DNA from 3 places in the Caballeronia eucalypticola genome. Region 1 is predicted to be linked to each of the others. Evidence: predicted binding sites of a transcription regulator. Region 1 holds the regulator's gene; each other region holds the start of a gene.

Region 1 (7,967 bases):
TACACACAGGCAGCCATTCGCCGAGCAACGCGGCATCGCGCGCGGAGTGAGAGTCATCGGTAGCGTTTATGTCGCCAGTTGAAAGCGCGGATTCAAAGGGTTGCATCGGGCGTCGAAAAATCTACGTAGTGAATAAGAAGCCAAGAAGCCAAATGAAGGTCCGAACATCGATTCGAAAACAAGCGAGGCACAAACGCAACTCGCCAAAACAAAATACCCGGGCGCGCCGCGTGCGTACCACTCGTCCCAAGTGGATCGTAACGAATCAGCATCGGTCCGCCAAAATCTGGCTGAATCAGGCGATTTTCGGCCACTTTTTAGCGACGCAGTACGATTGCAATTCTGTACTACGCAGAAACTGCATAAAACGCGGCATCGATCAGCACATCAGGGAGACTCAGAATGGGGCAGGCGAATGACCCCTTGCATCGGCACCGCGGTTACGTGTGGTCGACTTTTCTCGATCCGGAAAAAGAGCAGGCGACGCTAAGAGTCATACTGTGCGGCCTCGCAACGGCCGTGTACGGCGTGCTGGCGTGGACCATTCCAACGCCCGCCGCCATTGCCAGCTTCCATGCGCTCGCGCTCTATCTGATCTATGGAGTAGCGACGCGGCTAATCATCAGCAGAATGCAACGGCAGTCGAATCTGCGCCTCGCATTCACCACTGTCGCCGATCAGGCCCTGCTCACCGTGATCCTGGGTGCCGGAGGCGCACTCACCTTGCCCATGCTATGGGCGGTCTTCCTCTTTCTGATCGGCGCGGGCGGGCGTTACGGCAAGCGCACGCTGGCATTGTCGTGTGTCACGGCGATGGTGGGCATCGTCGCGTTGTCGGTACTGCAGCCGTGGTGGATGATCAATCGCTCCGCGGCGCTCGGGATTGGCTTGAGTGTGTTCGGCGCATCGGTCTACCTCGCCGTGCTGGTCGGCCGGCTCGGCAGTGCGAACCGCGACCTCGCGCTCAAGGCGGGCACCGACCCGCTCACGGGTTTGAGCAACCGCTACATGCTGGAGCAGACCATCGGCCGGGCAATGATCGCGATATCGACGGGACAGGAAGGCGCGACCGCGTTGCTGATGATCGATCTCGACGGCTTCAAGGAAGTCAACGATACCTATGGCCACGAAGTCGGCGACGTCGTGCTGCAAACTTTCGCGGGCCTGCTGGCAAGAAGGGTAAGAACCACCGATACAGTCGCGCGGCTAGGCGGCGATGAATTTGTCGTGCTGGCGCGGCACGTGACGGGCAATCACGCGGTGCAGACGGTGGCAAACGGCGTGCACGCGGTGCTCGAGGAAATGAAGTCGGTGCAGGACCGGGTGGTGAATGTATCGGCGAGCATTGGTGCTTGCCTGATCTCGCCGGACTTGAGTCCCGGCTACAGAGATATTGCCGTGCTGATGCGCGCCGCCGATCGCGCGATGTATCGCGCCAAGTCATTGGGCAAAGGCCAGACAGAGTTCGCGGCGGACGCGGATTTCGAAACCTGACTGGTTTCCATCCGTCTTTTCATTCGCCGATACTCAAGCCTCCACGCCCGACCAAGCCTGTTCCCGCAACTTGGCCCGCAGCCGCGCAACGGCCTGGCTATGCAACTGGCAGACACGCGATTCGCTGACTTCCATCACGGCGCCAATTTCGCGCAGATTCAAGCCCTTCTCGTAGTACAAGCTCATCAGCAGCTTTTCGCGCTCAGGCAATTTATCGATTGCCTCGACCAGCGCCGAACGCAAGCTTCCATCGAGCAACGCGGAAAGCGGGTCGGCTTTATCGACGCAATAACGATCGAGAAACGGCTCGTCATCGGAAGACCGGTCGAAGTCTTCGTAATAGATCAACTGGCTGCCATGCAGATCCTGCAGCATGGCCTGATATTCGATCAGCGGCATGTTCAGATGCTCAGCCACTTCCTGCTCGCTCGCCGAGCGTCCAAGATGCTGTTCAACCTTGTGCACCGCGGATTCCACTTCGCGCGAAGTCTTGCGCATGCTGCGCGGAAGCCAGTCGTTGGCGCGCAACTCGTCGAGCATCGCGCCGCGAATCCGCTGGCTGGCGTAGGTCTCGAACTGAGCGCCTTGATCTTCTTTATAACGGCTGGCGGCATCGAGCAAACCGATCATGCCGGCCTGGATCAAGTCATCCAGATCGACGCTAGCCGGCATTTTCGCCACGAGTTGCAGGCCAAGCCGGCGCACCAACGGTGCGTAGCGGGTCAGGACCTCGGACTGTGACAGTTTTCCCTGGGCGTTATACATCGCATTCACCTTGTTCCTTCTCTTGCTGCATCACACGGACGCGGCGCTGCTCATCGCAAGCTGCATCAATGGTGTTTCCGTGCGGCGAACCGCGCCGGAGTTGATCGAGCGCTCCAATCCGTGCGGCGTTTCCGCTCGCAAGGACTGCACGGGCCATTCAAACTGCGACGCTTTCGGCATCGGCCAGTACTGCAATTCAGCGGCAATCTGCCGATAATCCCGGGCGGCCGCCGTCGCCGGAAAAGCTTCCACCGCGCAACGCGATAGTTCATGCGCCCGCGCCACGCGCGGATCTTCTGCTACGCAACCGGCAGGCATGAGTTGCACCGCGAGATAACGATTGGCGACGCCGGCGAGGTTATCGAAGGCGATTTTCGCGTCTGCGCCGTTCTTCACGTGATTCACGACAACTCGGAACCGGCCGATCGCGTGTGCGTAGTGCAGACGCTTGATGCAGGCGTACGCCTCGGTGATCGCGGCGGGCGCTACGCGGGTCACGATCACGAAGTCGTGCGCTTGCACGGCCAGATTTGAGAGCGCGCCGCTGCGATCGAGCTGGGTATCGATCAGGACGACATCGGCGGGTCCGTCAAGCAGCACCCGGCAATGCGCGGCGTCCTGGCTGATGCGTTCATCGCGAGGCGCGGCAATCACCGAAAAGCCGAACGGCGTGCGCGTGACGGCGTCCTGCAAAAAACGCTTGCCGGACAAGACCGCGCCCAGTGCACCGTTATCCGGCACCTTGGCCAGCCGGGTCACCGACAACCCGTTCTGGCGTTCATCGATTACCAGCACATCCTTGCCTTGCGCGGCGAGGGCGGACGCGAGGTTCACCACCGTCGACGTATTGCCGCTTCCGCCCATTCCACCTGCCGGGGCGCCACACACCGCGACGACCCGCGAGCCATTGCGCGTCAGCAGCCGGCGCAGGCCTTCAGCCTGATCGGACACGAACTTATCCAAAGTGAACCTCATGCAGTTCGGTGGAAGCGCGCGCGGAAAGCGCGGACAGGAGCGGCGGCACATCGTCGTCTTGCGGCACGAACGGCGAGCCGTCGCGCGGGATGCAGAAGGCGCTTTTAATCAGGAAGCGCTTGGTCGCGACATACAGGTTTTCCGGCACCTTCTGTCCCGTCGATACGTAATGCACGGGCAGCTTGTAGCGGATCACGGTGTCGAGCACGCCGCCCAGGTTCGTGGCTTCGTCGAGCTTGGTCAGGATGCAGCCCGCGAGCGGCGGCTGGTCCGGCGTGCTCTGGTACGCCTGAACTACTTCGTTTAACGTATCGCCGTGGCTGGTTGCGTTGAGCAGCAGCAGGCGTTGCACCGGATGGCCGGCGCCGCACAACATGGCGATGTGATCGGCCACAGTGCGGTCACGCTGGCTCATGCCAATCGTGTCGATGAGAACAATGTGCTTGTTACGCAGTTCGGAGAGCGCGAGTTGAAGGTCGCCCGCGTCTTTCACCGCATGCACCGATACCCCGAGGATCTTGCCGAAAATACGCAGCTGTTCGTGCGCGCCGATCCGGTAGCTGTCGGTGGTAAGCAGCGCGACCTTGCTGGCGCCAAAGCGCATTACGCAGCGCGCGGCGAGCTTGGCGGTGGTCGTGGTCTTGCCTACGCCCGTCGGTCCCATCAGCGCGAAAACGCCGCCGCGGTTCATCATCGATTCTTCGCTGTCCATGACGGGCAGGTTGTTTTCGAGCACTTGCTGAACCCATTCCATCGACGCTTCGGCTTGTTCGATCTCCGGCATGTTGTCGATCAGCATCCGGACCAGTTGCGCGGAGAAACCAGCAGCGAACAGGCGCTTGGTCAGTGCGGCGTGGTTCGGGCTGCGGCGTTGGCGATCACCCCACAGCAAGCCGGCGAAGTGCTCTTCCATCATGCCGCGCATCGACGACAGTTCATTCATGACGGTGTCGTTCACGACTTGCTCCATGCGGCTGCGGATGGCTTCAGTCACAGCGGCAGCCGCCGATGCCGGCAGGCCCGCGAACGCGCCTTCCTGCATCGAACTGGCGGATTGGGCCGCGGACGTGTTGGCTTCCTGCTGGAACTGGGCCTGTGCGGTTTTTTGTTCTGCGCGGCGAGCGGCGAGTTGCGCCGCTTCGCGGGTCCATCCCGGGGCTTGCGAGGATGCCTGCGGCGTGACGGTCACGGGATTACCCAATCCCTTCGCAATCGCCGACGATGCGCTCAGCGCGCGCTGCGGCGCGGTTTCAGCGGCCGACTGCGCCACCCGGCGGGCATGTTCGATCAGCCAGGGATTCGATTCAGCCATCGTGCGCGATACGTCGTCTGCTTGCGGTTCCGGCTCGAAATCATCCAGCGGTTCGGGATTGGCGCCGAACACTGACGAAAAGACATCGCCGTTCGCGTAGGGGTTGGAACCCGCGTTCGAATTCGAACTCGGCTGCTCGTAGGACCGTGACGGCCCCGCCAACTGATGATTGCCGGCCGACTCCCGCAGCTTCATTTCGCGATGCTGAGCGGCGGCTTTCGGAGATATCTTCGCGAGATCGCCGTCGGCGACCGCAACGATCTCGACGCTGCCGTCTTCGGTTACCCGATTTGACAACACGACCGCATCGGGGCCCAGTGCTTCACGGACGAGCCGGAACGCTTCGCGACTCGTGGCACCGATGAATTTGCGGATGTTCATTTACCCCCCGATGAGCTCGCGCTCACTTTGATCTGTTGCGGTTGACCGGTGCGCCACGTTTTGAGCGACGTACCGTTTTCCTGTGAATGAATTATTGCAAGGGTGGGTGTCGGGCCATCGGCTGATAAGAGCCGGGAAAGCGGGGTAATTCGGGAGATCGATGCCGGAAGCGGTTCGCGGGCGGCGTCGGGGAAGTGCGGGAAGGTTTAAACGTCAGACAATTGCAATGGTGTTCACGGCAACTGCAATGAAAGACTCGTAGAGATATTTCATTACCCGTCGTGTTATTCCGCTGCAGGGCCGCGGTGATTATTTCGCCTCTCGTTTTATTGTTCCGCAACACCGCGCCCTATAGTTCGTAATATCGATCTTATTGAGTTTTTGAAACGACTTCAATCAAGTTTGAAAATCAATGAACAGTGATTGACTCGACAAAATATCTATCGTCCATCAAGACGAACCTACCTATAATAAATCGAAGGACAATTCAAATAAATTGCAATAGCAGAGCATGCATTTCACGTCCTGACATTAATCAAGGAATATAAAAATGGCGGAAAAACTATTCACGCACAACCATTCCCACTCCCGTTCGATACAAAAACAACTGCACCGGTCGTGATCGAGATGCAGCGTGATTTTGTCGAGCCGGGAGGCTTTGGTGAAGCGTTGGGAAACGAGGTCTCTCTCGTGCGCAGCGCGATTGTCCCGTGCGGGAAAGTGCTGAAGGCGGCGCGTGACGCGCAGCTGCTGGTGATCCATACGCGTGAGGGTCACCGTGCCGACCTGGCCGATTGTCCGCCTGCAAAACTGACGCGCGGCGGCAAGACGTTCATTGGCACGGACGGCCCCATGGGCCGCATCCTGGTTCGCGGCGAGGCCGGGCACGACATCATTCCAGAGCTGTACCCCACGTTCGGCGAACCGATTATCGACAAACCGGGTAAGGGCGCATTTTATGAAACCGACCTGCAACTAATCCTGCAAGACCACGAGATCAAGACGCTTGTCGTGTGCGGGGTGACCACTGAAGTCTGCGTGACTACGACCGTTCGCGAAGCGAATGACCGCGGCTACGAATGCATTATTCCGGCGGATTGCATCGGATCGCATTTTCCGGAATTCCAGAAATCCGCGCTGGAGATGATCAAGGCGCAGGGCGCAATCTTCGGCTGGGTCAGCGACGCAGCCGCCATTGTCGACGGCTTGCGTGGCTGACTTGCGTGACTGACAACAGCCGGACCGCCATGGCGCGCCTCCTCACTTTTCCCGTGTGCTCGGTCGGTTATATGGCGGAGCACGGGCCGCACGAGACGCTGCGGTTCTGGGTTCATAGCTGCTTTGAGCACGCCATGAACATGGCGTCGGCGAGCGGCGAGTTGTTGACCTTGCTGAGTCCACGGTATCAGAACCTGCCCACGGCGATCAGGCTTGCAACGCCGCCGGGCCGGGATTGGCGGCATCAGGCGCACTCTCGCCAGCCCGTCACGCTGGAGAACAACGAGCTGCTGCGCGGCACGCTCTGGCGGGCGAACCTGAGCCTAGCGCCGTGCTGGCGCCCTGGAGCGGATCGCGTGCAGAGCGGCCAATCGCCGCGCGTGCTGCTGGCGGCGTATCCGGTGCTGGCGAGCCAGTTGTTGGAGTACTGCATGGAGCGCGAGGTGCGCAGCAGCCTGCAGTTACTGCCGGGCTCGCCACCGGGCGGCCGCAAATCTCGCTTGAACCCCGAGGACGGAAAGGCGGAGCTGGAAAGCGGTGTTGCGGAACTGATCGGTTACGGCGCCGGGCTGACGCCGGATGGCGACGACTATCTGCTGGGTTATCTGGCGTCGTTATGGCCGTGGCAGCACCTTGGCGCCATATCCGCTCATTTGAAACTATTGCGTCCGGCAATCAAGAGTCAGCTTCACCGGACGACCAGTATCAGCCGGCATTATCTGGAACTTGCGTTACAGGGACACTATTCACAATCAATCCATCATTTGACGAGCCTCCTGATTCACGGAACCACACCGGCAGTCATGAAACTTTCGGCAATCAATGTGATGAAATTCGGCTCGTCATCGGGCGCGGATTGTCTCGGAGGTTTTCTGCACGGAATAAGAGTGCTTGGGAAAGTAGAGCGGAAGGAATGAACTGATCCTTTATACGGATTAGCGGAAAAACAGTATTGAGTTAATCGGGCTGATGGCATCCAGCATATGTAACGCCGGGTTCGCCAAGGCGGACACTCGGCTGAATCTCGACCATGCAAGTGTAACGATTACCGGAAGCTGAAATGAGCATAAGAACCAAGGTCTTCAAGAACATGTATCAGGACTCTGTTTCCCTGATGCAGATATCCGCGCACATCTCGATGCTTGACGGCATCGAGCAGGCCTCCGTGGTGATGGGAACGAGCACCAACCTGGCGCAATTGCGTGACGCCGCGCTGGACGACGGTTGTAAAGCCGGTCCGAACGACCTCGTGATCGCGGTGCGCGGGGAGATTGCTGCATGCGACGGCGCGCTCGTCATTGCGGAGGAGCGTTTGAACAGCAAGCCGGAAGAGTCGAGTGGCGACGGTGTACGCCCGCCGCCGCTTGGTAGCCTCGGGATGGCGGTGGAACAGCAGGCGGCATCGAATCTCGCCTTGATCTCGATCCCGGCGATTACGCCGCCGCCGAAGCAATCAAGGCGCTGCGGTTGGGGCTGTCGGTGATGCTTTTCAGCGACAACGTCAGCCTCGCCCACGAGCGCGCAATCAAGACGCTCGCACGCGAAAAAAACCTGCTGGTGAAGGTGCTGACGTTCGTTGCGTGGATCTTCGGATCGCTGGTCGGGTTCATGACGGTGAAGGGTGTGTTTTCCTTCACGAGCATTCCGTCGCTCGATTCGATAATCGTCGCGTGTGCTTGTTATGCGATTTTTAGTCGGGTTACCAGGTTGCGAGGGGTTGCACGGCTTTGAGGGCGTTCGCACTTGGTCTGGTGTTTGGTGCCGGGTTGCGCGGGTTCTAGCGTTAGCGATCGGGTGCAGTGCCGGGTTGCCAGGTTCTAGC
Region 2 (7,967 bases), on a different contig from region 1:
GGCGTCCTGCGCCGGCGTCAATTCCATGAAAAGCGGGGTCCGCTCTTCAGTCAGGCGCGCGGCTTCCTGCCAGTCCGCCATCGCCGCTGCGTGCTGGATCGCGAGCGTCAACGCCAGCAGGCGGTCGATCAAGCTGTTCTGTTCCATGTCGGTTATCCTTAGCGGACCTTAGCAGCTTAGCTGCTCGCTCCAGTTGCGAGTGCACCCGCGCTGTTGGCGCCGCCGAACAATTGCGTCAGGTACTGTGAGTTGTTGTTCATCGTGGCCATCAACGTATTGAGTGCCGTGAACTGCGCTTGATACTGGCTCGTCAGCTGTGCCGTGTAGGTGGCCAGCGTGGCTTGTTGCGACGTGATGCTCTTGAGGTCGGTATTCACCGCACTCTGGCTGTTCGCAATCAAGCCGCCTGGGCTCAGGAACGAGTTCAGGCTGCTCGTCATCTGCGCTGCGATGCCGGTCTTCGAATTGAATAGATTTGCAACCCCCGACGGGTTGCTCTGGAGCGCAGCGGCGAGCTTCGTGGGATCGACCACCAGTGAGCCGGCCGGCTGCGTCGCGGTGGCTTGTCCCTGCAGCGAGATGCCAAGCGCACCCAGCGAGATTGTTGAGCCGCCGTTCTTTACACCACTGCCGACAATAGCCGCCAGCGTGTTCTGGATAGTGGCAAGCATCGGGTTGGACGACAAGATGCCGCCTTGGGTACTCGCTGCCTGCGAATTGTCGTTGCCCACCTGGCCGTACGTGGTGACCAAGGTGTTATAGAGGCTGACGAAGCTGTTGATCGCGGTGGAGGCAGACGTAGTGTTCTGTGCCACGACCAGATTCTGTGGCGTGCCGGGCGGTGTGCCGATTGCAGCAGCGGTCAGGTTCAGCGTGACGCCCTGGAGTGCAGTGGTCACCGTGTTGCTGGAACTTGTCGCGGCTGTCCCGTCGATCTTGAACTCGGCGTCTTGTGCGGGCACGGTCTGTGACCACGCGCTCGTGCCCACCGCTGACGTAAAGGTCGATGCGGCGCCATTGGCGCCGACAGTGGACGTAACGCCGAGGCTGGACAGGCCTGCATCGCCCGACACGTTGCTCACCGAAACATTGATCGTGTTCGACGCGCCCGTGGCCGTGGAGCGCAGGACCAGATGCGCGCCGTCCGTGCCGGTGACCACCGTGGCCGTGACGCCGGGGTTGCTTGCCGATGAGTTGATCGCGCTGGCAATGCCGCTCACCGTGTTGTTCGCCGACGTGATGGCGAGGTTCATCGACTTGCCGCCGATGGAGACGCTCATCGTGCCGGTGCCGAGTGCCGCGGTCGAGCCGAACGCCGCCGACGAAAGCGTCTGGGCGCTGGCAATTTGCGTGACCGCGACGGAATAAGAACCCGCGGACGCGGTGCTGTCGGTGGTTGCTGTCAGTCCGGTACCGTCCGCGGTCGCGGTGAACTGGCCGAGCGCGGTGCCGTTCGATAGCGAGGCGATACCGGCCTGCAACGCGGACAGTGCCGCTTGCAATGCGCCGATAGCCGAAAGTTGGGTGTTGTCGTTCGTCTGTTGTGCGGAAAGCGTAGCGGTCTGACCTGCCACCTTCGCATTGACGAGGCTCGTGACGAGCGACGAGACATCCAGCGACGAATTGCCCGTGGAACCGCTGATGATGGATTGTGCGGCGGACGCTTCGGCTGCCTGGGTGGCGGCTAAAGTGGCAGCTGCTGAGGCCGCGGCGGTGCTGGAAGCGCTGGGAATCGTCGACATTGAGATGCTCCGTACGTCGGTTTTGCTTTCGAGCCTGAATGATAAACGTTTGTAAAACGTGTAGGGGAGGCATGCCTCCCCGGAAAACGGATTTGGCAGACGCGTCTTTCGATGCGTCTGCCATTACTGCTTGAGGCTATTACTGGAGAAGCTTCAGAACTTGCTGCGGCAACGAATTAGCTTGTGCCAGCACCGAGATACCTGCTTGTTGCAGCACTTGCGCCTTGCTCAGGTTAGCCGTTTCTTGCGCGAAGTCGGCGTCCGTGATTTGCGACTGGGCGCCTGCCAGGTCGGTCGACTGTGCTTGCTGGGCCGACGAAAGCGACGTGAAACGGTTTTGAGCCGCACCCAGGGTTGCCTGGATGTTGTTCACCGTGGCGAGTGCGTTATCGATCGATTCCATCGCAGCGTTCGCGCCCGTTGCCGTGCTGACGTCGATGTCTGAAACCGCCGGCGGGTTGTTGTTGGCGTTGATCGCGCCGAAGTTGCTGACAGGAGCCGTATTGAAGGCGAGAGTTGCGCCGGCCGTGGGTGTGCCGCCTTGACCGTTAGCAGCGGTAGTGAAGAGAGCCGCGGAAACAGTGGACGAGATTTGGTTACCGTTTTGATCAAAGGCGTTCAAGTTGCCACTACCATCCGACTTGAAGGTCAGCGACGTAATGGCACCCGACGTGCCTGCGGGAACGTCCGAACCATCGGTCCCGCTGATGCTGATGCCACCGACCGTGCCAAGAACAACACCGGCCGCCTTAGGAGGCGTCGCGTTGGCGGCGGAAATTGCCGCGAGCGCCTTTGTCGGATCGAGGTCACTAGTCCCCACCGCGCTAAGCACGCCTCCCGTGGTGTCCAGCACTTTGCTGGTGACCGTGTTGGAGAGGGTCTGGTTGTTTTGGTCGGTATAGGTAAAGCCGCCCTTGCCGTCCGAGAGGACGTTGATTGCGGTTGTTTCCGAACCCGTGCTTGACGAGGCGTTCCATGCAGCACCGGTCGAGTCGAGCGACACGGCGATCGTGCCGAGCGTCGCACCCGCTTGCACTTTGCCCGTTCCGAGCGCCGACGCCGACAAGCTGTTGGTAAGGTTCAAGCTGATCGTCTGGCCAACGTTCGCGCCGACCTGGAAGCTCACGTTACCAGCCGAGCCGTCCAGCACGTTCTTGCCGTTGTACGTCGTTTGCGACGCCACGCGGTTCACTTCAGCGATTTGCTGCGCAACTTCTTGTTGCAGTGCTGCCTGGTCGCTCGCTGACAGCGAGCCGCTCGACGCCTGAACAGCCAGCGTACGAATGGTTTGCAGGCTCGAGGTGATCTGCGCCAGGCCGCTCGACGCCGTCTGGATCATCGACACACCGTCGTTCGCGTTCGACACGCCTTGGTTCAGGCCGTTGATCTGCGTTTGCATACGGTTCGAGATCGCCAGACCTGCTGCATCGTCAGCCGCGCTGTTGATGCGCTTACCCGACGACAGACGCGTGATAGCTTGCGAAAGAGCGCTTTGCGAGGTGTTCAAGTTTTGCTGAGCGACCAGCGAGTTGAGATTGCTATTAATGCCGAGCATTTGGATTTCTCCTGAAAGAACTTAAAGGGCTGTTATGGCTACTGCGCGGTCCTGTTGCTTGGCGGTTCCCGAGCGTGGTAGCCGGCCGCCTACATGGGTTAGCGGCCCATGAAAAAAAAACTTGAGGACTTAGGTAAGAATTCGTAGGGAGAATAGTCGCCGGGAGTTGTCGAGGCGCCGCCTGCGAGCAAGCGGATTCGCGGGTATTCTTTTTCCATCCTTTTTCGTCTTCGCCCATCACAGCCCGGGAGCAACCATGCAGCACCGCACTATTGGTACGTCAGACCTCAAAGTCGCGCCGCTCGTTTTCGGCGGAAATGTATTCGGCTGGACAGCCGACGAACGCACATCGTTCTCCATCCTGGACGCCTTCGTTGACCACGGACTTAATTTCATCGATACCGCCGACGTTTATTCCGCTTGGGTCGACGGCCACCAAGGCGGCGAGTCGGAGACGATCATCGGCAAGTGGCTCAAGGAAAGCGGCAAGCGCGACAAGATCGTGCTGGCAACCAAGGTCGGCATGCTGAGCACGCGGACGGGGCTGTCGGCGGCGAATATCGAGGCGGCAGTCAACGACTCGCTGAAACGCCTGAAGACGGATTACATCGACGTCTACTTTTCTCATCGAGACGACGATAAAACGCCCCTTATCGACACGCTTGGCGCTTATCAAAAGCTGATTACGGCGGGAAAAGTGCGCGTGATCGGTGCGTCGAATTACACCGGTGAAAGGCTGGAAGAGGCGCTGAAGATATCGGCGAAGGAGGGGATTGCGGGTTATCAGGTGCTTCAGCCGGAATACAACCTTTACGATCGCGCCGGTTATGAGAACGATCTGGAACCGGTTATCAAGGCGCACAAGGTATCGGTTGTGACGTATTACAGCCTGGCTAGCGGTTTCCTGAGCGGAAAATACCGATCCAAAGCCGATACCGAGAATAGTGCCCGCGGCGCAAAGGTGTCGGGTTACCTAAACGACCGGGGCTTGAGAATTGTTAAGGCACTCATTAAAGTGTCGGAACGTCACGACACCGAGCCGGCGGCAATCGCGCTAGCATGGCTGATCGCGCGGCCTGGCGTCACGGCGCCGATCGCGAGCGCGACATCGGTCAAGCAACTCGAAACCTTGGCACACGCAACCCGGATCAGCTTGGCGCCTGAGGACATCGCGCTCCTCGACGAAGCGAGCAATCCGGACTGAAAATCGGGAAAAAGCACGCATCTTCATGGGGTTGCCTCGCTGCAGACCTCTGCAAATAGGTGTGTCGGGGTTGGCGACGGGGCGACGATCTGATAACATCTCGCCCGAATCGAGATTTTTGCCCGATGGCGCAGCTATTTATAAGCGACGCCGGGCGGCCCGAAGTGCGCTGTTCCGTTTTTCGACAGACTGCGCATGCCGTGATCGGCGGTGAAATCCCACCTCTCTCTTTTCCGGCCTCCGTGGCCGCTTTGCTCGTGTCCGCTGTTGTTTGGGTGGACGATCGGAGTGCCGGCGCGCGGCGTTGCCTTGTGCAGTACGCTTCGCCGCGCAGTCAGAAAAACGTATCAGCGATTTAGGACTTCCATGACCACTATTGTTTTGAAAGAAAACGAGCCGTTCGACGTCGCGATCCGTCGCTTTCGCCGGACCATCGAAAAGAACGGCCTGATCGCCGAGCTTCGCGAACGTCAGTCGTATGAAAAGCCGACGACGGCACGCAAGCGCAAGAAGGCGGCAGCAGTCAGCCGTCTGCGCAAGCGTCTGCGCAGCCAGATGTTGCCCAAGAAGCTTCATTAAATCTTGGCAGGTGCAGCCTGATTGTTTAGGTTGCACCATGCAAAACGGCGATGCCGCCCGCAAGGGTTGCATCGCCGTTTTGCTTTTTATAGTTTGATTCGATAATCGGATTTGCTTGTTCCAAACCCTGTTACATCGACTCGCGGTTCAGATGATTCGGCGCGAGTTGGCGGGGCGGGCGACCGCGGCTTGCGGCCTAGACAAATGCGTGCCGTTCGCCCACGCGCGCTAGAAGCTGGGGCCATTCGTCCACACTGAAATCGTCGTGGACTTCTTCCAGTTCGATCAACAATTCGACAATGTCCGGATCGTAGGCATTGACTTCCGACGCGTACAGCACGCGCAACAACGAGCCGTCCTTCGCGTGGCGGTAGTACGAGATCCCGACGCCTTCAATCTCCGGCCGATACAGCTCGTCGGCGATCAGCGACCCGATAGCGCACTTGCGCCCATTGCCGCTGCGCAGCCGGCATGATCCGTTTTCATCTTCTGATACAGCCCGTTGCGTCAGCAGATGGTTGCTCACGCGTTCGTAGATGTCTCTCGCTGTTAACATGGCATCGCTCGTTACTTTGACTATTGCGTTGCTCGCTTGCGCGCTTATTTGTTTGTGCTTCACCGGCGCGGATACGGTCTATTCGTGGGTCAGTGCGAGGGGGATTGATTCAGAACCGGTTCAGAATCGTGACCGCTCGGTGGAGTCCCGAAACCCTGTCCAAACCCGCTCTCAGGCTGCCGACTTAAGTCGATTCGCAGACAAGTTGAACTGCCGTGCAATGGACGCAAAGCGTTCACGCCACTCCCATTTGCCGAACACGTCGTGCACGTTTTGCAGGCAACTGAGCAGTTCGACGGTCGTGGGATCGTAGACGTTGATGTTCGATCGCAAGAGCGCGCGCTTCAGTGCGGCCACACCGACGTCCATGTATGCCGGCACGATTTCCGGCCCTTTGCTGACGTAGCGAATAGGCACGCCTTCCATGGCGGTCATGTAATCGCGCGCCTTGATGAAGCTGCCGACAGGACAACCGCCGCAATAGCCGCGATATGCACCGCCGCCGTGGGGCAACAACGCTGCCTGGCCTTGGCCAAAGAGATGAAGCACGGCACGGTCGAAGATTTCCTGGTGCGTTAAAAAGTTGAGGTTTTTCATTCTGGTTCTCCCCTGCACCGACAACTGCGGTGCTTCGTGGGTGTTCATCTAACAGCGATATCAGTATCGGACGCGGAATCAGTCGCCATAGCGCGGTCGACCACATAAAAACAGCAACATTCACCGTCTTGCTTGCCTTGCTACGATCGTCGCAAGGTCTGGATACGCTGGTGAAGCAGCAAGAAGCGGCAGTCGTTTCAAGGGTCAACCGGCTCACCGGAAAAGCCGCCTACACCGTATTTATAGCGGTTCTTCCCGGTAAAAAAGAGGCGCTGTGTGCGGTTGGCCGCAATTTTGACATGATGTCTGACTTCCTGCACAGGCCAGGATTGCCCTCAAGGCTTTGTAGTAAAGGCTTCAGAGCGTGATTCACCCCGCGGGCGGGGTGATTGTTAGGATTTTCCCTGACGGGTGCGTAAACCGCGAAAAATGTTGCGAAAAACGCAATGCGCGTATCGGAAATCGGTGGAGTAAATTGCCTAATTTGTTCGGCGTTTGGCCGTTGCGCGCTTCGGGTGGGATGCGCTGTCGCGGAACCGGCAGCAACACGCGGCCTCGTGGTCGTTGACCATGCCTGTTGCCTGCATGAACGCGTAGCAGATGGTCGTTCCGACAAACTTGCAGCCGTATTTCTTGAGAGCGCGGCTCATGGCGTCAGAGACTTCGGTCGAGGCGGGGGCGTGTGCATAGGTCGCGCGAGGGGTGTCGATAGGCTTATTGCCAACGAACGACCACACGAAATCCGCAAGCGAACCGTGTTCCGCCTGGATGCGCTGCACGGCGCGGGCGTTAGCAACAGCCGCCGAGATCTTCGCGCGATTACGGATGATGCGGGCGTCAAGCAGCAACCGGGCTGCGTCGTCTTCACTGAAGGCGGCCACCCGGTCGATGTCGAAGTTGTGGAACAGATCCCGGTAACCCTCGCGCTTGTTCAGAATCGTCGACCATGAAAGGCCTGCCTGTGCGCCTTCCAGTACAAGCATTTCGAACAGATGGCGATCGTCATGGGACGCAACGCCCCATTCCTCGTCGTGATAGCGGGCGAGTGATTCGGTGGTTGCCCAGCCGCAACGGTGCGGTTCGGTGTTGTCGTCGGCGCTGCTTTTCTTAGGATTTGTCATGTCGGATTCAGGGAGTGCATGGTTGGCGTACGACCAGCATAGGCGGAAGGACAGGGGGAGAACAGTCAGCCGATCGGCCTGTTTCTCTGGCGAGTCGCGGCCCATATACGGTTTCCCCAGCGGCGAGACCGGTACAGCACGGCGTCCCGGACGCATAGGTATAACGAACCGTCGTATCGTCCGGTCTCGATGGCAGCTGAACCAAGGTAGAAGCTTGCCCGATGCGCCTCGGCAGGTCAGGACGCGTAGCCCGTTTGGCTGAGTGGCGGCGAGCCGGTCGTCCCGCTAAGCTTGCGCACATGACTACTTCAACCTACACACACAAGTACCTGATCGGCGTCGACGGCGGTGGCAGCGGCACGCGCGTCGTTCTGGCGAACACGGACGGCATCGAACTGGCACGCGCGACGGGCGCACCGTCAGGCTTGGCGCTCGGCGTCGAGCGCGCGTGGGAGGCTATCGAAACGGCGTGTTTGCGCGCGTTCGAAGCAACTGGCCTGCCGTTCGAGTGGAGCACCTGTGCGCTTGGTTGTGGCCTCGCTGGCGTGAATCACGCGGGCTGGCTGGCGCAGTTCCACGCAGCCGCGCCGGCCGGATGCGCGCTTGCCGTCGA
Region 3 (7,967 bases), on a different contig from region 1:
ACGCCTGCGGTCGTCGTCGTGGGCGAACCCTCGAATGCGCCAGCCTGGTTCGAGAAGCCATACAAGCCGCCAAACGTCAGGCCGCTGAAGTTGGCGCTGCTGAACTTGATCGAGTTGTTGATACGGCTCGACGTGAGCTGGTCGACGTCGTTGATGTGATACGCGTAGTTGCCTGCAACCGTCTGGCCGCCGATGGAGTACGAACCGCCGAGGTAATCGGTCGAGAACGTGTATTGCCGGCCGAGGGTGACCGAGCCGATATCCGACTTGGAAATCCCCACATACGCTTGACGGCCGAATTCCGCGCCGCCCTGGCCGAGCGTACCGTTGCCGCTGTTAAAACCGCTTTCCAACGTGAAGATCGCCTTCAGGCCGCCGCCCAGGTCTTCAGCACCGCGCAGGCCCCAACGGCTGCCTTGCGATACGCCGTCGTCATACTTGAAGTTCTTCGAGCTGCCTGTCGTGCCGACGGCTGCGTGGTTCACGTAGCTGATACCGGCGTCGATAAGGCCGTAAAGCGTGACGCTGCTTTGAGCTTGAGCAGTGGTTGTCGATGCGGCGAATGCCGCCATTGCAGCAGTGGCGAGCAGTGTTTTACGGTTCAAAACGTTCTCCCTAGCGTGGGTGTGATTAAGCGAAACTTGTCAATGAAGCAAATAGGTGCTGCACGGCATCGGACTCTGACGGTCTGTAGCTCGCGACGGGCGGACTTTAGCGAACGGGTGTGTAAGGTATATGACAGTTGTTTTTCAGCGACGGCTTCAGAAAAATACTTTCGATAAATCCCAGGAACGGGTATCGGAGAGGCGTGCGGAAGCGCTTTGGCGAGCCGTCGCGCTATGCTGACGGCTCATCTTCAAGCGAGGGACACAGCCATGACAGAGAGCGTGATTGCGGCACTCGAGGAGCGGTTGCGCGAGGCCATGCTTGCATCGGACGTAGACGTGCTTGATACGTTGCTCGCCGACGACCTCACGTTCGTCGATGCAACGGGCAAGGTGTGGAGCAAGGCCGACGACCTGAACGCGCATCGCCATGGAATACAGCGGATCGAGCGGCTGGAGATCAAGGAACAGACGGTGCGCGTGTATGACAGGAGCGCCGTGACGCTCACGCATGCGGCGCTCGCCGGCCAATTTGGCGGCGTGCCGCTTTCGGCCAATCTTCGCTACACGCGCATGTGGGTTGAAACGGAGAGCGGCTGGAAAATCGCCGCCGCTCACTGCAGCGTGCTAGCTTTTTAAGGCCGGCCCGGCGTTCGCCGACGCAACTCGAGGCTTCGCCTGTTGGTCCCCCACGACCGGCGGAATCACAGCGCTTGCGGGCTGCGACCGCGCGACCACCGGAGCCACCGCGCTTGCCGCCTGCGACCCAACGACCGCCGGAATCATTGAGCTAGCCGGCTTCGATTCATCCACGGCGGTCCGACCGCCGTCCGCAAAGAAGGTTTGTTCGGCGGCCTTGTTCAAAACGAGGATGCTGATGCGCCGGTTAGTGGGTTCATCGGCGACTGCTCTATTGAGCGGCAATACATTAGCCAGTCCGCGCACTTGCAGGATCTTGCCTTCGTTCATGCCGCCTGCAATCAGCGCGCGGCGTGCGGCGTTCGCCCGTTCGCTCGACAACTCCCAGTTCGAATACCCTGCTTCGCCACCTGAGTACGGCACGGCGTCCGTGTGTCCGGCGATCGACACGCGGTTATCCACGTCGTTGAGCGAGGAGCCGATCTGCCCGAGGATGGTCGTCACATACGTTTCCAGCTTTGCGCTGCCTGAGGGGAACATCGGCCGCTTGAGTGAGTCGACAATTTCGATGCGCAATCCTTCGCTCGTGATGTTGATGCGAATCTGGTCCTTGTACGCGGCCAGCGCCGGCGTGCGCTCGATCAACGCACTAAGCTTCTGCTTGAGTTGTTTCAGGCGCTCTGCGTCGTCCTTGACCGCGGCGGCCGCGATTGCAGCGGCACTTGCGGCCATGCGTTCGGTTGTCTTCGGCAAGGGCTGGGTCTGGCTTTTGGTGGCTTCTCCCGGACGCGAACTGGAGAGATCGCGTCCGCCGCCTTCAATCAAGCTTGAGCGTGCAGCACCGCTGCCGTCCTTGCCGCCGAAGACTGCCGACAGCGGCGTGTTGAAATAATCTTCAATGCCCTGCTTGTCGTATTTGGAGGTCGAGCCTAGCAGCCACATAAGCAGGAAGAACGCCATCATGGCAGTCACGAAATCCGCATACGCGATTTTCCATGCACCACCATGATGACCCGCGTGTGCGGATTTTTTCTTGCGTCGCACTACAACAGTCGGCGCGAGCACCGACTGCATGGGGTCGCGAGAAGGGGAGTCAGCCATGAGCGAACCTCTTGATGATCGGCGTGATCTGCAGCGGGCGAGACAGGCTCGTCACGCCGACTTCGGTTGCTTGGTGGCGCGGACGGCCTCGTCGAGTTCCTGGAACGACGGACGATCAGCGGTGAACAGCACCTTGCGCCCGAACTCGACGGCAATAGCCGGCGCATAGCCGTTCATCGATGCAAGCAGCACGGACTTCACGCACTGGAACGGCTTGGCTTCGGCCTGTCCTTTTGCAGCCAGCAGATCGGCAAGTGGTCCGAAGAAACCATACGAGAGCAGGATGCCGAGGAACGTGCCGACCAGCGCGCCCGCGATCATCTCGCCGAGTATCGCGGGCGCGGCGCCTACTGAACCCATCGTATGCACGACGCCCATCACGGCCGCGACAATGCCGAACGCGGGCAGGCCATCGGCCATCTTCTGAATCGCGCCGGCAGCCAGCGATGTTTCCGCGTGATGCGTCTCGAGTTCTTCGTCCATCAGGTCCTGCATCTCGAGCGCGTTGATGTTGCCGCTCGACATCATGCGCAGATAGTCGACGATGAATTCCAGCAGATGGTGATCGTTGAGCACGTGTTCGTACTTCTTGAACGTCGGGCTGTTCTGTGGCGCTTCAACATCGACCTCGAGCGCCATCATGCCTTCCTTGCGCGCCTTCTGAAGCAGCTCGTACAGCAGCGCGATGAGCTGCACGTACTTCTCTTTCGAGTAGCCACCTTGCTTGAACGCCGTGGGGATGACCTTGAGGGTCTTCTTGAGCGTCGTCACCGGATTGGATACGACGAACGCACCCACCGCCGCGCCGAAGATGCACAGCAACTCGAAGGGCTGGAACAGTGCGGCCAGATGACCGCCTACGCCCAGAAAACTGCCGATCACCGACCCGATGACCACGACCCAGCCAATAACAACAAACATGCTCTCTCCGCCTGATTTTTATGCTTCCGTTGAATGAAGCTGTCCTAGACCTTAACGGCAAGCCGCTCAGCAGATTTAGGGTAGGGAGAAGGTATCTTTTTGCCTGTAGTGGGATTGGGCATGGCAAAAGTTACCTTCCATCGCGCCAAATCAAATTTAGGTGTTATTCATCAGATGATTAGAGGCGTTGATTCATGGCGTTCACATCAGTTTTCCGGAGCGTCGAATTGAACTCGAAAACAGTCACTATTCGCTTCATTGAAACGATTACTGAAACCGTAAAGTCTCGCCACGGGAAAGAGCCGGGGACATTACGGAGAAGGTGCAGTGAACATTGTCTTAAGGGCGGCAACCGCCGCAGCGATCGCAACGATGGCAACGAGCGCAGCGCACTCGCAGGAAATTTACGTACAGGGCGGCACGCTGGGCGCAGGGATAGGCGCGGCATATTCCTTCAACTCGTGGTCGGGCGTGCATGCGGAAGTGGAGGGCTTCGGCCTGTCGCATTCATTTACCGTCGACGACAATAAGTACGACGGGCACCTGAGCCTCAAGCAAGGAGGGCTCTACCTCGACCTGTTCCCGTTCTCCAGCAGCGGTTTTCGCGTGACGGGCGGTGCGCTTTTCAACGGTGACAAACTGACTGGGCATGCGGTGCCTGACGCCGACGGCAACTACAAGATCGGCAACGACCTTGTGCCGGCTGTCGGACCTGCGCCATCGGCCACGGTGCGCTTGCCGAGCGTGATGCCGTACCTCGGCGTGGGTTACGGTCACAAGCCGGTATCGAAGGGATTTGGCTTTATGTGCGACCTCGGCGTGGCGTACGGCCGTCCCCATGTTTCTTATTCCGTGCCGGCCATCTATAGCCAGTTGACGACGCAGGCGAATATCGATCAGGAACAGCAAAACATTACTGATCACGTGGAACGGTATCGCTGGTATCCCGTCGTCCAGGTGGGCGTGACTTATAGGTTCTAAACTATGGGTCTAAGCTGTCGGTCGCGGCTTGCGAAAGTTGGGGCGGAACGTTTTATGCGTGCCCTGACGCGAACTCCATTTACTACAGGCGAAACCCAGCGATGATTCAAACTTTCGAGCAGACCATCGACGGCAAACCGGTTCAATTCTGCGCAAGCATCGCAGACGGCGGAAGTCCGCAACGCGTCATCATCAGCCGGGCGGATTCGGCGAAGTCGCTGGTGATCGTGGAGGCCTCAGGGATCATTGGTGCGATCAAAGCCGAGGTCGAAGCACCGGAAACGTTCGTCGCCGAAGCGGTGCGCAAGGCCCAGCAGGAAGGGTTGATTGAACGGGCACTGGCCTCGGGCGAAATCCTGACAACGGCTCTTTAACAGATAGCGCGGTGTACCGCGCCCGGACCGCATCACCCAAAGGAAAAATGCCCGCCTGCAAGACGCAGGCGGGCATTTTTTGCTGCTGACGAGAGGCTGCACTTCAAAGCTGAAAATTCAAACGCGCGGTGTGCCGTTTTTTGGATCTGCCGGCACTATAGGCGTCGCTGAATCAGGACCATCGGGTAAGTCGGGGTCGTCCTCGGGCGGCGGCGCATCCGGGTCGAGCAGCTCGTCGGGATCGGGTTCTATCGGCAAGTAAGTCGGGTCCGGCGGCGGCGTGGACATATCCAGTTCCTCATGAGCGGTCTGCGGACCGCGCGTTGCACGAGAAGTGCGTATGGCAAAGCGGGCGCAACTAACGTTCCCGCCGCCGTTAGTTCGAGTTTCACGTGCCCGCGTCTTGCTCAGGAACGCGTCGCCGAGCCGCATTTAATCGATCCCGCGTCCGTTTTTCCGTCCTTCGCACGTTTGCTCTCAATCGCCCGCCAAGCGAGGACCGCGGCGAATAACAGCAACGCCATCGATACCCCCGCCGACGCCTTCACCCCTATCACGATCTGCGCGCTTTCGGCCATGGCCGAGTGACTCGCCAGCGCACCGAACGCCGCGACGCCTATCGCGCCACCCGCCTGCCGCGCGGTGTTCAGCACCGCCGACGCCGTGCCCGCGCGGTCCGGCTCAACCGAGCCCAATACGGCGGTCGTCATCGCGGGGACGGCGAGCCCCATGCCTGTCGGGATCAGCAAGAAGGGCAGCAATAGCGCCCACACCGGCGTCGACGCGTTGACGAAAAGAAGCGCGGCGAAACCGGCCGCATCGATCAATGCGCCAACGATCATCGGCAAGCGCGAGCCGAAGCGCGCAACGACCACGCCGCTCGCCAGATTCGACAACAGGAACCCGCCGGTCAGCGGCAGGAACGCCAGCCCGGTTTGCAAGGGCGTGTGGCCCAGCACGCGCTGCAAGTACAGGCTCAGCACGAACACCATGCCGTAATACGTGAGGTTCACGCAGATACCGAACACCGTGGCCGCATTGAACGTGCGGTCCCGAAACAGCGCAGGCGGCAGCATGGGCGCCGACGCGCGCCGCTCGACCAGCACAAGTCCCACGGCCGCGAGAAGCGCCACGGCAATGCCGCCGATCACCAGTGGGTGCGTCAGGCCCAACGGCCGCAGTTCGATCATCGCGCCGACAAAGCCGGTCAGCGCAACGGCCGCGAGGACCTGCCCGGGCAAGTCGGCGCCGCGCGCTTTCTGCTCCGGCTTTTTATCGGCGATCCACGCATAGGTCGCCGCGATGCCAGCCGCGCACAACGGCACGTTGACCCAGAAAATGCTGCGCCAGCCGAACGCAGCGATCAACAGGCCGCCGACGATCGGTCCTGCAGCAATCGATACTGAACCTGCCGCCGTCCACAAGCCCACGGCACGCGCGCGCAGCCCGTCGTCGTGACCGCAGGCCTGATTCAGCAGGACCAGCGAGTTGGGCAGCGTGGCGGCCGCTCCTATGCCCTGCAATGCGCGTGCGGCGGTCAGTTGGGTCGCATCCATTGCAAAGCCGCAAGCGGCGGAAGCCACCCCGAACAACATCAGGCCCCCGACGAACAAGCGCCGCGCGCCGAAGCGGTCGCCGAGCACGCCTGCCGAGAGCATCAGCGCGGCGAAGGCGAGCGCGTAGGCGTCGACGGTCCACTGCAGGCCCGCCACGCTCGCGTGCAGGTCGCGGCCAATGCTCGCGAGCGCCACGTTGACGATGGTGACATCGAGTTGAGAGACCACGAAACCCATGCTGGCCGTGGTGACGATCAGCGCCTGGCGTGTGCTCAGCCCTGCGCGTGAGGAGGGAAGGTTCGAGTTCATGAAGACCAGCTTATCGATCTGCAGCGTCCGACGTTTCCGTGGTTCGTGAAATATGCATGTCGGCTTTTCGCAGCGCTGTCAAACGGGTGGCATGGGGGCGGCATGGCGTGCAGGCAACACTTTTTTGAAAGGGCCGGATTCCGTCACGTATCGGCACAAACAGTGACTTCGCGAGACATATTGAAAGCATTTGTGACGATATGTTGGCCGGGATTAAGAATTGTCCGATAGATCAAGCCAGTACCGCTCTGCAGAATTCGCGCGTCTGAAGTGGTCTCGTAGAGCGTCATGAGACCTTCTTTGGTGCCTTCAACACCGCCTTTTAAGTACGCGCGAAGTCACCGTTTGCAGGTTCACCGGTCCCGTTATCATGCGCATCGCAATTCTCCAGTCCGATCCACAGCATCGTTATGTCATCGGTGGAATCATCGAACGTCTCAACCATGTTTGCATTCCCTTCAGCGATGGTTTGTCGATGTCGAAATCGCTGTCCCGATCCACTGTCGACATGCTGGTTCTCGACTGGCATTCCTCCGGCTTGTCCGGGCTCGACCTGTTGAAATCGATGCGCTCGGGCATTGGCGAGCGCGTGCCCGTGATGTTCGCCTCGGCGGACGGCGGAGAGAGCAACGTGGTCCGCGCGTTGACCGCGGGCGCCGATGACTACGTCACGCACCCCGTGCGTTCCGCCGAGTTCGGCGCGCGCGTGGAAGCGCTGCTGCGGCGTGCGTATCCGGCGAATACCGCGGCGATCACCGAACTCGGGCCGTATCGCTTCGATTCGCGTCAGCAGAGCGTCACCGTGCGCGGCCAACCGGTGCAACTGAGCGGTACGCAATTCCGGCTCGCGCTGCTGTTTTTCTCGAACGTCGGGCGCGTGTTGTCGCGCGATCATATTTTCGCCATGGTCTGGGGACGAGAATTTCGCGAGTCCACGCGGACTATCGACAGCCACGTTTCGCGCCTGAGGCTTGCACTGACGATTGAACCGATGAATCACTTCCGCTTGCAGCCGGTGTACAAAAGCGGCTATCGGCTACTGCATCTTTACGGCGACACTGTCGATGAAGGCAGCCTGTGCGAGGAAGCCACCGCTTAGTTCGGGTGGTGATTTGACTAAAGAAAAACCGTCGCAAGACGGTTTTTTTATTTGCACCCGAAGGCTGTGGCCCTTCAAATGGACCAGATAGTTAATTTGTTTATGTCCAACACGAACCGATGTGATGTGCCGGTTTTCAGGCGAGCGTCATCGCTGGGAATATCGAACGTCACACCGCCAATTTTCAGACGCGCGTACCGGTCTCCGCGCCGCAATTCGATGCCGTCGACCGTCCCTTCGAACGCACCTTCATCTGACGGCATGATCGCAAGCGCAGGCAGCCGCCACATCACGGTTTGTCCTGCGGGAGTGGCGTTGTCTCCCGCCATGTCCAGACGCAACCCGCCGCCCAGTTCGATCTGATTTGCTTTAAGCACGCGAC

What was found. Region 1 encodes FliA, which starts transcription of late flagellar genes. Its sites were predicted from a motif close to CTAAAGTTTNNNNNNNNNNNGCCGNTA; they were not measured.
Region 2: ACMX25_RS22935 (flagellin) is a predicted target of FliA. The motif match lies at 3,397-3,423, and genes of this name have one in related genera.
Region 3: motA (flagellar motor stator protein MotA) is a predicted target of FliA. The motif match lies at 3,319-3,345, and genes of this name have one in related genera.

Annotation. Positions count from the first base shown of each region.
Region 1 is NZ_JBLKRU010000001.1:370,630-378,596, forward strand. Features, by position in the region: gene ACMX25_RS01770 (Rieske 2Fe-2S domain-containing protein) at 1-106, opposite strand, end outside; gene ACMX25_RS01775 (GGDEF domain-containing protein) at 403-1,494, shown strand; gene ACMX25_RS01780 (RNA polymerase sigma factor FliA) at 1,528-2,259, opposite strand; gene ACMX25_RS01785 (MinD/ParA family ATP-binding protein) at 2,290-3,222, opposite strand; gene flhF (flagellar biosynthesis protein FlhF) at 3,215-4,927, opposite strand; gene ACMX25_RS01795 (cysteine hydrolase family protein) at 5,462-6,145, shown strand; gene ACMX25_RS01800 (oxamate carbamoyltransferase subunit AllH family protein) at 6,151-7,062, shown strand; gene ACMX25_RS01805 (hypothetical protein) at 7,206-7,628, shown strand; gene ACMX25_RS01810 (hypothetical protein) at 7,625-7,876, shown strand.
Region 2 is NZ_JBLKRU010000021.1:13,451-21,417, forward strand. Features, by position in the region: gene fliT (flagellar protein FliT) at 1-147, opposite strand, end outside; gene fliD (flagellar filament capping protein FliD) at 177-1,742, opposite strand; gene ACMX25_RS22935 (flagellin) at 1,882-3,297, opposite strand; gene ACMX25_RS22940 (aldo/keto reductase) at 3,554-4,501, shown strand; gene rpsU (30S ribosomal protein S21) at 4,868-5,080, shown strand; gene ACMX25_RS22950 (hypothetical protein) at 5,277-5,636, opposite strand; gene ACMX25_RS22955 (hypothetical protein) at 5,808-6,233, opposite strand; gene ACMX25_RS22960 (hypothetical protein) at 6,404-6,601, shown strand; gene ACMX25_RS22965 (DNA-3-methyladenine glycosylase I) at 6,713-7,354, opposite strand; gene ACMX25_RS22970 (glucosamine kinase nucleotide-binding domain-containing protein) at 7,654-7,967, shown strand, end outside.
Region 3 is NZ_JBLKRU010000005.1:184,319-192,285, forward strand. Features, by position in the region: gene ACMX25_RS08695 (porin) at 1-605, opposite strand, end outside; gene ACMX25_RS08700 (nuclear transport factor 2 family protein) at 876-1,244, shown strand; gene motB (flagellar motor protein MotB) at 1,233-2,345, opposite strand; gene motA (flagellar motor stator protein MotA) at 2,397-3,266, opposite strand; gene ACMX25_RS08715 (hypothetical protein) at 3,639-4,247, shown strand; gene ACMX25_RS08720 (hypothetical protein) at 4,349-4,621, shown strand; gene ACMX25_RS08725 (hypothetical protein) at 4,739-4,909, opposite strand; gene ACMX25_RS08730 (MFS transporter) at 5,029-6,486, opposite strand; gene ACMX25_RS08735 (response regulator transcription factor) at 6,857-7,585, shown strand; gene ACMX25_RS08740 (ABC transporter ATP-binding protein/permease) at 7,660-7,967, opposite strand, start outside.